DNA from 3 places in the Paenibacillus sp. FSL H7-0735 genome. Region 2 is predicted to be linked to each of the others. Evidence: riboswitches for the same ligand, from Rfam matches in the RefSeq annotation. Region 2 holds a riboswitch; each other region holds the start of a gene.
What was found. Region 2 has a riboswitch for thiamine pyrophosphate ahead of NSS82_RS11150 (thiamine phosphate synthase). Riboswitches for the same ligand answer to the same signal wherever they lie in the genome.

Region 1: it holds a riboswitch for thiamine pyrophosphate, as region 2 does, so the genes downstream of both, thiC (phosphomethylpyrimidine synthase ThiC) here and NSS82_RS11150 (thiamine phosphate synthase) in region 2, are expected to answer to the same signal.
Region 3: it holds a riboswitch for thiamine pyrophosphate, as region 2 does, so the genes downstream of both, NSS82_RS14420 (ABC transporter ATP-binding protein) here and NSS82_RS11150 (thiamine phosphate synthase) in region 2, are expected to answer to the same signal.

The regions. Positions count from the first base shown of each region.
Region 1 covers NZ_JBBOZH010000002.1:876,473-881,242, reverse strand. Annotated here, with positions in the region: gene NSS82_RS31455 (hypothetical protein) at 1-47, shown strand, start outside; gene NSS82_RS31450 (helix-turn-helix transcriptional regulator) at 103-936, opposite strand; gene NSS82_RS31445 (beta-galactosidase) at 1,107-3,158, shown strand; TPP riboswitch at 3,228-3,337, shown strand; gene thiC (phosphomethylpyrimidine synthase ThiC) at 3,440-4,770, shown strand, end outside.
Region 2 covers NZ_JBBOZH010000001.1:2,479,936-2,484,705, reverse strand. Annotated here, with positions in the region: gene thiH (2-iminoacetate synthase ThiH) at 1-320, opposite strand, end outside; gene NSS82_RS11160 (thiazole synthase) at 355-1,122, opposite strand; gene thiS (sulfur carrier protein ThiS) at 1,178-1,381, opposite strand; gene NSS82_RS11150 (thiamine phosphate synthase) at 1,420-2,025, opposite strand; TPP riboswitch at 2,140-2,241, opposite strand; gene NSS82_RS11145 (SDR family oxidoreductase) at 2,329-3,201, opposite strand; gene NSS82_RS11140 (GDSL-type esterase/lipase family protein) at 3,438-4,770, opposite strand, start outside.
Region 3 covers NZ_JBBOZH010000001.1:3,194,718-3,199,487, forward strand. Annotated here, with positions in the region: gene thiM (hydroxyethylthiazole kinase) at 6-800, opposite strand; gene NSS82_RS14410 (ABC transporter substrate-binding protein) at 842-1,879, opposite strand; gene NSS82_RS14415 (ABC transporter permease) at 1,876-2,652, opposite strand; gene NSS82_RS14420 (ABC transporter ATP-binding protein) at 2,633-3,328, opposite strand; TPP riboswitch at 3,527-3,630, opposite strand; gene NSS82_RS14425 (amino acid ABC transporter substrate-binding protein) at 3,853-4,689, shown strand; gene NSS82_RS14430 (amino acid ABC transporter permease) at 4,743-4,770, shown strand, end outside.

The DNA of each region.
Region 1 (4,770 bases), on a different contig from region 2:
TAAGTTTAGATATTGAGAGTGAAATTTCTCTTAAGGATGATCTTTAAGGGTGATAAGTCCAAGAGACTAAGATTGAATCTCTACGGACTGAAGGAAGATCGTCTACGCCCCAAAAGCCTGCCGGTATTTCACAGGAGACATGCCTTCAAACCTTCTGAACACTTTAATAAAATAGCTGGATTGGGCAAAACCGGACTGAGTCGCAACCTGAGCAATGGAGAGTCCTGTGGAAACCAGTAAAAGCTTGGCTTTAGCCAGCCGACAATCGGTTAAATAACGGTTTGGAGTTTTGCCCATAACCACCCGGAACAGCCTTAGAAAATGATAGCTGCTGTACCCGGTCAATCTTGCCATCGATTCCAGAGACCAAGGGCTGGCACATTCGACATGAATGATATCTGCAGCACTCCGGATGGACTGTCTAACCTCGTGCGGTACTGAGCCGTGAAGCGGCTCGGAGTTCTGCAGCAATTTAACTAGAAGCTCATACAGCAGAGCAGATAGTCTTGGCTCGCTACGGGTCACGTAGGAAGCGCTCAGTAGGTACATTTCCTCGAATAGCTCGTCCAGCTTAGCATCCAAATCAAAAGTGAACAGGTATGCACGGGACTGGTCCACTTCCTCTAATAAGGGGAGGACGATTTCAATATTAAAATGAACCCATCGGACATCCCAAGGCTCGCCTGGGTCAGAGCCGTATTGCTGATAAGCCCCTTTTGGGTACAGAAAACCTCGTCCTCTACTCATCGGAATACGTTCGCCCTCATGGAATACATAACCCTCCCCACCAAAGATCAAATGCAGGTTATAACTCCCCAGAAACCCTTCGCTTCTTCTCTCTGTATGTTGTGGAAAGTGAGTGTAATGTCCCAAAAATTCAGGATAACAGACATATTTTGAAAAAGCCGGTGTCGGCAAATACCATTGTTTCTTCATGTTTGGCAGCACCCATTTCTGTAGCGCAACAGAGCGCAAGTTGGATTAAGGCAATAAACGCAAGATTGTTATATGATAGCAATATTTTGTTATATAAGACCTCTTATCATTGATACTACAATAGAATTATAAAATATTGAAAGCATATTTTTAATACTTTGGAGGTAATGATGAAGAAACCTGTCGCAACTGAAAAATTCGAGCTTGGCGTTTGTTATTATCCGGAGCACTGGCCAGAAAACATGTGGGAGGACGATTATCGCCGGATGCGTGAACTCGGCTTTACGATCATTCGGATGGGGGAGTTTGCTTGGTCTATTTTTGAACCCACAGAAGGGGAGTTTCAGTTCGGGCTCTTTGATCGGGCGATTGATCTAGCACATAAATATGGTCTTCAGGTTGTACTTGGTACTCCGACGGCAACGCCTCCAGCTTGGTTGACTGATAAATATCCAGAAGTATTAAATGTAACCTACGAAGGTGTTACACTTCAGCATGGCATGCGCCGCCATTATAATTACAGCAGTCCTAAATACCGGGAACTGTGTGCACGTATTGCAGAACAAATGGCTGAACATTACGGCAATCATCCGGGTGTAGTTGGCTGGCAAATTGATAATGAGCTCAACTGTGAGATCAGTGAATTTTATTCGGAGAGTGACCATAAGGCCTTCCGGGAATGGCTACAGCAGAAATATGTTACGCTTGAGCATTTGAACGAGGCATGGGGAGCTGTTTTTTGGAATCAAAGCTATAGTGACTGGTCTCAGGTCTATCTTCCACGTCCGACTCCAGTACCGAAGCAACCCAATCCTCATCAGGCATTGGATGAAAAACGGTTTATTTCGGACAATACAATTTCTTTTGCCAAAAACCAAGCGGATATTATTCGTAAACTTGCCCCTAAGCAATGGGTAACCACGAACGGTCTGTTCGGTCATCTCGATAGCCATGAAATGACGGATGAACTGCTGGATTTCTTCAGCTATGATTCCTATCCTCAGTTCTCTACTATTTTTTATGACCCGAATGAGCGGAATCCGCTGAATGATAGAGGCTGGGGACTGTCATTATCTGTTGTTCGTTCGATATCCCCGAATTTCTGCATTATGGAGCAGCAGTCAGGCCCGGGTGGCTGGGTGAACCGGATGGATATGCCTTCTCCAAAGCCCGGGCAGATGCGGTTATGGACTTATCAGTCGATCGCTCATGGGGCAGATATGGTGTTATATTTCCGCTGGCGGACAGCTACGATGGGCAATGAAATTTATTGGCATGGAATCAATGACTATCATAATCAGCCTAACCGGAGAGTGCGGGAAGCGGGGCAGATCGGTCAGGAGCTGGCAGCAGCAGGTCAAGCGTTTATCGGTACTCATAATCAGGCTAACGTTGCTATTGTTCGTGATTATGACAATGAGTGGGATGGAGAATACGATGTTTGGCATGGCCCGTTTATGTGGAAGAGCAATAAGGAGTGGTACAAGGCTCTTCAGCGGAAGCATATCCCGAATGACGTGCTCTATCTGCGCAAAAAAACAACGCTGGAGGAGCTTGCAAGGTACGACGTGCTTATCTATCCTCACCCAGCGATTATGACAGATGAGACAGCGTCTCTGCTGGATGAATATGTTCAACAAGGCGGCAAACTGATCTTCGGCTGTAGAACTGGCTATAAGGATGAGCGCGGTCAATGTTATATGCGTCCTTTCCCAGGTACTGCTAAGGATCTATGCGGGATCACAGTTGAAGAATTCACAATGGTTAAGGGCAGTCGTCAGCCAACAACAATTAGCTGGTCGGGCGCGACCGAAGTCGTTACAGGAGCAGATGACTTTAATGATATTCTCAAAATAGAGGAAGCTTCGGTTGAAGTGATGGCGGTTTACGCCTCTGATTATTATGCGGGAAAACCGGCGGTAACTAGAAATCGTCGCGGCAAGGGTGAGGTTTGGTATTACGGAGCCGTATTTAACGAACAGGCAGCGGCTGAGATCATAAAATTAATTGATCTACAATCGCCAGCAAATTGGCTGGAGCTCCCAGAAGAGGTAGAGCTGCAAGTCCGTACCGGAGCTTCTTCCAGTTATGCTTTTTTGCTTAATTATAGTGAGACTCCTGTCACGATCCATCTTCATGAGACCAAAACAGATTTACTGAGCGGCACAACATTGTCGGGCGAGGTGCTTCTGGAAGGATTTGGGGTATTGGTGTTATACTAACGTACACATTGATCTCACATTTGAGTAGATTTGGATAATTCTCTCTTTTCGGTTATACTTTGAAGTAGCAATTATAGTCACGGGAGCTTGGTGGGACCAGGCTGAGAGGATAGTTATAACTATCGACCGTCAAACCTGATCTGGATAATGCCAGCGGAGGAAATGGAGCTCTATTTCTATTTGTCTACTCTAAGGCCGCATCTTATACAGATGTGGCCTTTTCTATGTGTGGGGAGTAGACCGTCTCCGCTTGATCAAATCACCTTATAGGAGGAATTGAGATGACAAGCGAATTGAACAACGATCCAATCAATCTATCAGCTTTTCCAGCAAGTCAAAAAGTCTATGTAAAGGGTTCACGGTCTGATATTCAGGTCCCTATGCGGGAGATCTCACTTAGTCCAACTGCGGGCATAGACGGCGAAGAGGAGAATGCCCCAATTCATGTCTATGACACAAGTGGGGCTTACACGGATGCTAATATTCATACTGATATTCGTCAGGGGTTAGAGCCCAATCGTCTAAGCTGGATTGAGGAACGAGGGGATGTGGAAGCGTACGAAGGAAGAACCGTGAAGCCTGAAGATAACGGGAATGCAACGGGAAAAGCTGTGGCGGAAGTGTTTCCAGCGCTCCATAGAAAACCTTTGCGAGCGAAAAAGGGGCGTAATGTCTCTCAAATGCATTATGCACGCAAAGGGATTATTACTTCGGAAATGGAATACGTTGCGATTCGTGAGAATGTGACACCGGAATTTGTAAGAGATGAAGTAGCCCGCGGCCGCGCCATCATTCCAGCGAATATCAATCATCCAGAGAGTGAACCAATGATTATTGGGCGTAATTTTTTGGTAAAGATCAATGCCAATATTGGAAACTCCGCAGTATCCTCATCCATAGAGGAAGAGGTGGAGAAAATGAGATGGGCTACCCGCTGGGGTGCAGACAATATAATGGATCTCTCCACAGGTAAAAACATCCATACGACACGCGAGTGGATCATCCGTAATTCTCCTGTTCCTATTGGAACGGTGCCTATTTATCAAGCTTTGGAAAAAGTGAATGGGAAAGCGGAAGATTTAACGTGGGAAGTATACCGTGATACGCTCATTGAGCAAGCGGAGCAAGGGGTGGACTATTTTACCATTCATGCGGGAGTTCTGCTTCGTTATATCCCGTTGACGGCACAACGTATGACAGGTATTGTTTCAAGAGGTGGCTCCATTATGGCGGCATGGTGTCTTGCGCATCATCAAGAGAACTTTTTATATACACATTTTGAAGAGATATGTGAAATCATGAAGCTGTACGATGTTTCTTTTTCCCTAGGCGATGGATTACGTCCGGGTTCGATTGCTGATGCGAATGATGAAGCACAATTTGCCGAGTTAGAGACGTTAGGTGAATTAACAGCTATGGCTTGGAGTCATGATGTACAGGTGATGGTAGAGGGTCCAGGACATGTGCCGATGCACTTGATTAAAGAGAATATGGATAAGCAACTTGAAACTTGCAACGAAGCCCCTTTTTATACGTTAGGTCCACTGACTACAGATATTGCGCCGGGGTATGATCATATTACCTCTGCTATAGGTGCAGCGATGATTGGTTG
Region 2 (4,770 bases):
TCCAAGGACAGCTTTTTACGCGGAAAATCATAAATGGAGCTGAAGCTGCAGTAGGTACAATGATTCACACAAAAATCGGCAAGATACATCGGTGTGAACAGCTGCATCGAATAACCAAAATGTGCACGGGTCAGTCGCTGAGCAGCTTGCGCCATCTCCTCTAGCAGCGGCGTTGCTGCCGGAGAGAGCAATGCCAGCAAATCATTTTCGTTCAGCTTGTCTTTTCCAAGCGCCCGCTTAACGTCATCCTCCCGGAACTCCTTCCACAGCTGCTCATAAGGATACTGCTCCAAGCGGGCCAGTGTGTCAAAAAAGCTCATGCTAATCCTCCCTCCTTTGGTGAACCTATCAAATTCAGTTCAGAAATCCAGTCAACGGTGACGAAGCAAAAGCAACTTCTTCTACAGGACCGAGTCCTGCCAAATAAGCTTTGCGGCCAGCGGATATCGCCTCGCGGAACGCTTCCGCCATGACGAGCGGATTACGTGCCGTTGCGATAGCCGTATTAAGCAGAACAGCAGCGGCCCCCATCTCCATTGCTTCCGCCGCTTCCGAGGGCTTGCCAATTCCGGCATCTACAATAATCGGCAAATTCACTTCTTCAATAAGAATACGCACAAGCTCCTTGGTGCGCAGGCCGCGATTCGTCCCGATCGGCGCACCAAGCGGCATCACAGCAGCAGCACCGGCATCTCTCAGACGTAAAGCAGCCGAAAGGTCCGGACTCATATATGGCAGTACTACAAAACCCTCCGCCGCTAGAATCTCTGTAGCTCGTATGGTCTCCAGATTATCTGGAAGCAGGTATTTCTGATCATTGATCACTTCGATCTTCACCCAGTTCCCCAGTCCCGCAGCTCTTGCTAATCTCGCAATACGGACTGCCTCTTCCGCTGTACGCGCTCCTGAGGTATTAGGCAGAAGAGTCATGTGGCCGGGAATGTGGTTCATGATATTTTCTGCTCCACCTTCCGGGTCCACTCGGCGAAGCGCTACAGTAATCACCTGAGAACCAGAGCTTGCGATCACTTCGGGGATCAGAGCATTCCGGCTATATTTTCCGGTTCCGATAAATAATCTACTAGTTAATTCGATGCCTCCAATATGTAACGGGTCATGCATGAAATTACCTCCCTTTGGTTCTTATAAATTTCTCAAAATTCTATACCGCTCCATCTCAACCCCCACCAACAAAGTGCACCAGTTCCAAACGATCATCCTCGCTCAGAGCAGTACTTTCATAATTCTCCTTACTGACAATTTCTCCATTCAGCTCAATGATCATCAGACGACCCGACCACTCAGGAAGACTGATCAAATCAGCTATAGTTTGAATACCACCAGAACACTCTGCGGATTTCCCGTTAATCAACAGTCTCATTCTGAATCACCCCCTTCGCCTATGCTTTTACCTCCCGGCTATGAATGAACCGCCTTATGAATAGCTTTGGCGGCCTCATAAGGATCATCCGCTCCGCAAATTCCGGACATCACAGCAATTCCTGCCGCGCCTTGCCTAATGATCTGCGCCGCATTAGCGGGACCAATTCCGCCAATCGCAATTACAGGAATAGAGCTAGTCTTCACCGTTTCTGCAAGCAGCTCTAACCCACGTGCGGGCAGCCCTAGCTTGCTCGCCGAGGGAAATACATGGCCAAACAAGCAATAATCAGCTCCCTGCTCTGAAGCATTCGCCGCTTCTTCCGGAGAATGAACCGATCTCCCCAGCCAAAGCTGAGGTGCAATTCGCCGGGCTGTAAGCGGGCTCAGACTGTGCCCAGCCAACTGAACACCCGCGGCACCAGCTGCCAATGCTACATCGATCCGGTCATTGATTATCAGTTTGGTAGCGGGTATACCGGCAGCCAACAGCTCCTGTGCCGCAGAGAGCAGTTCGCGTGCTGGACATTGCTTCTCTCTTAAGTGAATATAATCGACCCATGTCTGCACCGTGACAGCCAGTTCAACAAATTGTCTCAACAGCTGCTTGCCGTCTGATATTAGATGGATCTCAGCTTGTACCACTCGCGTCTCCTCTCTCTCACTTCCCTGTAGGCCAGTAAAAAACAAAAAAACTGCCCCCGTAAGGAAGGCAGTCAGAATCTGTATATAGACGGTACTACAAATAGCCCGACAACAGAAATTCGTTCTCCACTTCCCTACGCTGGTCTTAACCAGATCAGGTTCAAAGGGTCCGGAAATCCATTCCGTCTCAGCCAATCGGCACCCCTAGTGACATAAATATACAATTTTGAAATACTAACGTGGTTTATAGTAACATATTTTTTTATTGAAATACACCCATTTATTCACATTAGCTGTACTAATCTAACCGTTTACTACCTCGCCACCATTTACATGAATAACCTGTCCAGTCACATAACTGGAATCGTCAGAGGCTAGATATACATAGGCTGGCGCCAGCTCCTCTGGTTGTCCAGGCCGTTTCATAGGCTGCGTGCCTCCAAACTCGCTAACCTGCTTCGCATCAAAGGTAGAGGGAATTAGCGGTGTCCAGATTGGACCTGGTGCTACACCGTTTACCCGTATGCCCTTCTCCGCCAGATTCGTGGACAAAGATCGTGTGAAACTCAGGATAGCTCCTTTAGTTGATGAATAGTCCAGCAGCTGCGGGCTTCCGCGATAAGCGGTAATTGAAGTTGTATTTATAATTGTAGATCCTGCTTTTAAATGAGGCATAGCTGCTTTTGTTAAATAGAACATCGCAAATATATTCGTACGGAAAGTACGCTCTAGCTGCTCGGAAGTAATATCCTCGATCTTAGCTTGCGGATGTTGCTCCGCCGCGTTATTGATGAGAATATCAAGCTTTCCTAAGCCCTCTACCGTCTGTTTAATAAGATCCTTACAGAATTTCTCGTCACCGATATCACCTGGAATTAGGATACATTTGCGGCCTTCCTGCTCGACCTGACGTTTAGTTTCCTCTGCATCTGAGTGTTCATTAAGATATGAAATGACCACATCAGCACCTTCTTTAGCAAAAAGCACAGCAACTGCACGCCCAATTCCGCTGTCTCCACCGGTAATCAACGCCGCCTTGTCTTGCAGTTTACCTGCTGCTTTATAATTTGCCGGCTCGTATTTGGGCAGCGGCGTCATTTCACTCTCAATCCCTGGCTGATGATGCTGCTCCTGTGGGGGTAAGGTTTTTGTAGCTTGTTTATTATTGCCTGACATCTTCCCTATCTCCTCTCGTTAAGCAAATTGATAGTTAACTGATCATCTTAGGATGGCACAACAATGCATGTTTATACGCTGGGTTTGTCATTTTCTTAAATCGCTTTACGAATCTTACTTACCACAATGCAAGTAGAAATAAACAACCGTGGATGTAAACTGCTGTAAGTGGAGAGGACTTCACTGCATACAAAAAGGCACAGCACCGCTGCTGTGCCTTGAATTGTTCACCCTAACTATTTCAAAGAAGAAACATGATTTTCTGCATTCACTTCATGTTCCAGTACCCACATAAAATAAAGAGCCTTAGCTGCTTTCTCCCGGGTCACTATGGCTTTAGGTTCTAGTTCTGTCCCATTGACCATTTGACCTCTAGCAATCCCCACTTCAGATCTAATAAGCCCTAATTCATAAGCACTTTTCACTTTTGAAATTAAAAAGGGAGAAATGTCCGCCGTATCAACCAGCTGCTGCCAGGATACAAGTGGATAGTACATCGCTCCTCTAGCTCCTGGATCCAGATTGAAATCATAACCAGGATCTCCTGGCACTACTGCTGTGCCGTTATAATCAGTCATGTACTTAGGTTTATTAGCAAACTTTACTTGGTAAACATCATAGAGAATAGCACCCATCGTTTCACGTGACAGCTTACCTTTCGGGTAATAGGCAAGATCTGATCTTTCCACTTTCATTAACTTAGAAACACTGCGTGTGAATTCAGCAACTGTCATCTCCGTATCTGGCTTAAAATTCCCTTGACGGTCTTTGCCCATTACTCCCAGCTGGATTAATTTTTCAATTTGATTGCGGTAATAAGCAGCTTCCCCGGTCGTCGTATCATTAGTTATTTCCGGAAAAACCTTATCCCAGTTGCCTGTTAGTGCCGCATGCTTAACGTTCCCTTTAAGATAAGCAGTAATGGAGGCAGCAGTAGAATCGCCAGTAGCACCTTTCTCTACAAGCTCCGTAACAATCATCCGCGAAAATTGTTTGGCGAGCGCTTCTTTAAAATGAGTCCCATCGATTTTCTTTGAAGGATGCCCGTTAGCGTAACTTCCGTCATTTGTTTTGCCTGGAGTTTCTCCGGCTTCAATTGACATGAAGAGGGCTGTTATCGCTTCTACTCCGATCTCGTTATAATATTTCAGACTTTCCGAGTTAAGGTCAATAAGTGTAACTCCAGATTCATCTGCAACCCGTTTAAGAATATCTACAAACTTTCTTGATTTAAAAGAATTCTCATAGATATATCCCGGACTTGCATTCCCTTTAATTCTGGACATTGGCGTTACCAGTACTGGTATCATGCCCCGGGCTTGGATCGCAGGGAGATAAACTTCTTTAAGGTAGTTTTCATACATTGCCTCAGTCGAACCTCTGCCGTAACGTCTGAACTCATCTGCACTCTCATCATTGTGTCCGAATTGAATAAACACATAATCCCCAATGCTGCCACTCAGTAAAATGTCGTTAAGTCGACCTTCTGTATAGGCATTTTTAAACGAGCGTCCTCCCATGGAATAGTTAGTTACACTCACTTTATGTTGATTAAACATACTGCCAATA
Region 3 (4,770 bases), 710 kb from region 2:
GGTCATTAACTGAGCTGTTTGATGCTGGATCTTTCTAGGAAGACTTCTGGCGTGACCCATGTCAGTTGATTTAGAAACTCAACCTGAAAGCTTCCCGGCCCTTGACCAGTCGTTAGTTCAGCGGCGATTTCAGCTGCTACTCCATAGAAGGAGAGGGCTTCCACTGCGGCCTCCAACGAGGCACCTCCACTTACCGCGAGAAATGCACCCACAACAGCGCTGAGTAAACAGCCAGTTCCTGTAATCTTCGTGAGAATAGGGTGACCGTTGCTGGCAATAAAAGTGTTTTTTCCATTCGTGATCACATCGTCTTTTCCAGTTATGATGACCACACAGCTTAACTTCCTCGCAGCAGCTTCAGCCAAAAGAACTACATCGCCTTCACCTTCGCCAGCATCCACCCCTTTAATGGACCAGCTCTCCCCAATGACATTAGCGACTTCAGCCACATTCCCCCGCAGTGCGGTGATTTGCATCTCATTCACTAGCTTTTGAGTGACAGCGGTCCGATAAGAAGTTGCGCCTGCACCTACCGGGTCAAGCACTAGGGGAACCCCGTGTTTATTAGCGGATTTACCAGCGAGCAACATTGATTGAATGGCGTAGTCATTGAGAGTGCCGATATTTAGAACGACAGCAGACGACATAGCGGCGATGTCGATCACTTCTTCGTGGGCATCCGCCATAAAGGGAGAGGCACCCAGCGCCAACAGACCGTTGGCTGAGAAATTGGCTACTACAATATTAGTGATGTTGTGGATCAACGGGTTGGCTTCCCGTACTTTGGCTAAATAACTCATCATAATTCCTCCTCAAGATTGGATAAATAATTAACTAAATGCTACAGATTGATAAAAGCTTCCTGTGCTTTAATATCTTCTGGTAGAAGATCGTTGGTGGATAACCACTGCTGAACCTTTTCCCAAGATGTCGGGTCTTGATATCCAAAAGATTGATTGCCAGCATTCATCAGCGGCAGCAGAATCTCAAGACTTTTTTTCTCAATCTCCTTGTCGAGCGGTGAAGTTGCATCTTCATGTGCAACCAGTAAATCCAGGGCTTGTTCAGGATTCTGCTCCACAAATTCCTGTCCTTTTGTAATGGCATTTAGAAATTTTTTAAAGTAGGCTTCAGAATTTTGCAATCCTTGTTCGCTGGCCACCAGCACAAGCTCATAATAGTCAGGTACTCCGTAATCCGTTGGATTAAGCGAAGTGACCGGATGTCCCTCTTTTTCAAGGATTAGTTGTTCATGGTTGATGAACCCGCCCATTATTGCGTCTACTTGTCCAGTAGAGATCGCAGGGATGAGGTCAAAACCTACGTCAATCAGCTTGGCGGATGAAGGATCGCCTCCATCACTCTGGATCATTGTCCGAATCATCGCTTCATAGAGCGGAATGGAGGAATAGCCGATTTGTTTTCCCGCGAGCTCTTTTGGACTATGAATACTGCCAGCCTGAGGAACCATCAGATGATTCAGTGGATGCCGCACGATTGCTGCAATCGAACGTACAGGGATTTTCTCGCCGCGTGCCATAAGTACCTGAGGTTGATAACTGAGCGCTAGATCAATTTGATTCGCTGCAACAAGCTTTAGGGAATCATTGCTGTCCGCAGGCATTTTGATCTCGACATCCAAACCTTCCTCTTGGAAAAAACCTTGCTGTTGCGCAGCGTATAGAAAGGAATGAACGGCATTGGGATACCAATCAAGCATAATCGTCAGCTTGTGTGACTGCTTATTTTCGGTATTGGAGGAACCGGTTTGGGCATTGTTATTTAGCTTGTCTGCCTTCCCGCAGCTGCTTAAGAGCAAAAGTGTGCATACTAGAAATACAGAAAAAAGTCCTCGTTGTGGGGATTTTAAATGATTCATTGGTTTGATCCTCTTTTCTTTAAAAATAATTGTTCGAGTAAAGCTATCGCCAGAAAAAGCACCACACCAAGCGCGGACAGCAGAAATACAGCCGCGAACATTTCATCGCTCTGCATATTTCCGGCCATTCTGCGGCTGAAGTAACCGAGTCCTTTACTGCCGCCGAGCCATTCCCCGATAGTAGCTCCGATGACGCAGTATACAATGGACAGCTTTAAGCCAGAGAAAAAAGCAGGCAACGCCAGTGGAATTTGGGTTTTGACAAGCAGCTGCCAGCGGTTTGCACCAAATGTTAATAATAAGTCCTTGTAAGTCTGGCCACTTGTACGAAGTCCATCATATGTACTCACTACGACTGGAAAAAAAGCCGTCAAAAACACCACAGCCACTTTGCTCCACAGCGAATATCCGAACCACATAATAAAAATGGGGGATAGCGCAATTAATGGGATCGTCTGGCTAATGATAAGAAAGGGATAGATGGCCTTTTCTATGGGGCGATACAGGAACATTCCAGTGCCCAGCAATACACCACAAATAACAGAAAGGACAAAACCCACCAGTATCTCCTGTAACGTCGCCAATAAATGCTGTCCAAATAATAATTGCCTGTGCTCGATCAATGCGATTCCAATAGAGGAAGGTGCAGGGAGAATAAAGGCTGGAATCATGTGAAGGCGAACAGCTGCCTCCCAGATTACAAGAATGAGCAGTACCAGAAGAAGGAAGGGACCATAGTTGTCTAGATGTTTTTTAAAAGGTATAGGTTGCATGCAATCTTCGCTCCAACTCTTCCCGTAGTGCTATAAACCGGGGTTCATAGTTCATCTTATAATGTCTTGGCCTTGGTAGATCCACAACGATCTCCTGTAATTCGCTGTGCGCACCGCCAGATAATAAATAAATCCGGTCACTGAGCAATAGTGCTTCTTCCAGATCATGAGTGATGAGCATAATCGTCTGATTCAATTCACCCCATAACTCCAACAGCCAACGGTGTATCTCGCGTTTGGTCATGGCATCGAGAGCGCCAAAGGGCTCATCCAGCAGCATAAGACCACTTCCGCCTCCAGCCACTAAGGTGCGCAGAAATGCGACTCGCTGTTTCATTCCTCCCGAAAGTTCATGGGGATAAGCCTTCTCTACATCTGCTAAGCCGAAGCGGGTCAACATTTCCCGAATCTGAGTGATCGTTTCTTGTTTATTGAATCTGGGCTTGATCTCCCAAGGCAAAAGGCAGTTGTCGAGCACTGTCCTCCAAGGCAGCAATAAATCCTGCTGAGGCATATAAGCGATCTGACCTAAACGACTAGCGGTTGACGGGTGCGTAGAGAGTTTTATTTTTCCGTGAGTAGGTTCGAGTAAACCGGCAATCGTTTTGAAAAATGTACTTTTCCCGCATCCGCTAGCACCTACTACGGAGACGAATTCCCCTTGCCTGATATCCATGGATAGATCTGCGAATACAGGGGGTTGCTCAGATTCCGGAAAAGAGTAGGTTAGGCCTTGAATAGATAAAATGGTCGTGATGATCTAACCTCCTAAAATTTTTGTGGAGCGCCTAAACAAATAAAGACCCATCCATTTCCAGAGGAAATGAATGGGTCAAAAAGTTCATTCTGCATAATAACACTTAACATGCTTGATGAAAATTCTGCTCCACTTCCCTCCGCTGGTATGATCCAGATCAGGTTCTAAGGGTCCGGAGCTTGAAGCTCCGTCTCAGTCGGCCGACTCCCCTAGTGAAATAACAGGTCCATATTAATTTGTTTATAAATATACCATATCTTTCTGAGAAGTAAAGAGAGAAAGAAGTGAAGGATTAATCCAAGATTGGGTAAGATATAGGTAGAAATCTAGTTAATATTATAATTCCGATGTATATAATCGGAAAAAAGTATTGACGATCATGTGATGGCAGTGTACTATTCAATTTACCGGAAAAAAACCGGATAGAGAGAGGGGATTTAAGAATGAAAAAATGGAGTTTAACTATTATATTGGCGTTAACCGTGGTCCTTGTAGCGGCTTGCGGCAATAATTCGAATACCAATACGGCTGCTGAACCAACAGCTGGAACGAATGGTGGAACAGCATCTTCAGCGCAAAACAGTTTGGAGGCTGTGAAGGCCAGCGGCAAATTGCGGATAGGTACAGAAGGGACTTATGCACCTTTTACTTATCATGACACTGCGGGGAAATTGACTGGTTTTGACGTGGAAATTGCTGAAGAAGTAGCCAAACGTTTAGGTGTTGAAGCTGAATTTTTTGAAACTCAGTGGGATGGTATTTTTGCTGGGATGGATGCGAAACGGTTTGATGTCATTTTCAATGAAGTTTCCATTAACGAAGATCGCAAAGTGAAATATGATTTCTCTGAACCCTATATCGTATCCAAAGCAGTATTGATCGTGAGCGAAGACAATGAGGATATTAAGACCTTTGCCGATCTTAAAGGTAAAAAAGCCGGACAATCCCTGACAAGTAATTTATCCGATATCGCTCGTGAGAACGGTGCTGAAATCGTAGCTACAGATGGTTTCAATCAAGCGATGGACCTGCTGACTTCGGGACGTATTGATGCAACTGTGAATGATGGCTTGTCTTATCTGGATCTAAAAAAACAAAAACCAGATGCAAAAATTAAAGTGGTTGATGAGATTCCTGAAGGATCACAAAGTGCCGCAGTATTCCTGAAAGGCAATGATGAGCTGGTGAAAGCGGTCAGTGATGCGATTACAGAGATGAAGAGTGATGGAACGTACTTGAAAATTTCCGAGAAATACTTTGGAGCTGACGTTTCAAAATAATACAAGGCTAGCAAGGCTAATTAAGCCTGGAAGCTAAAAAGGATGTCTGAATAATGGATGACCGCAAAATACAAATTTTCT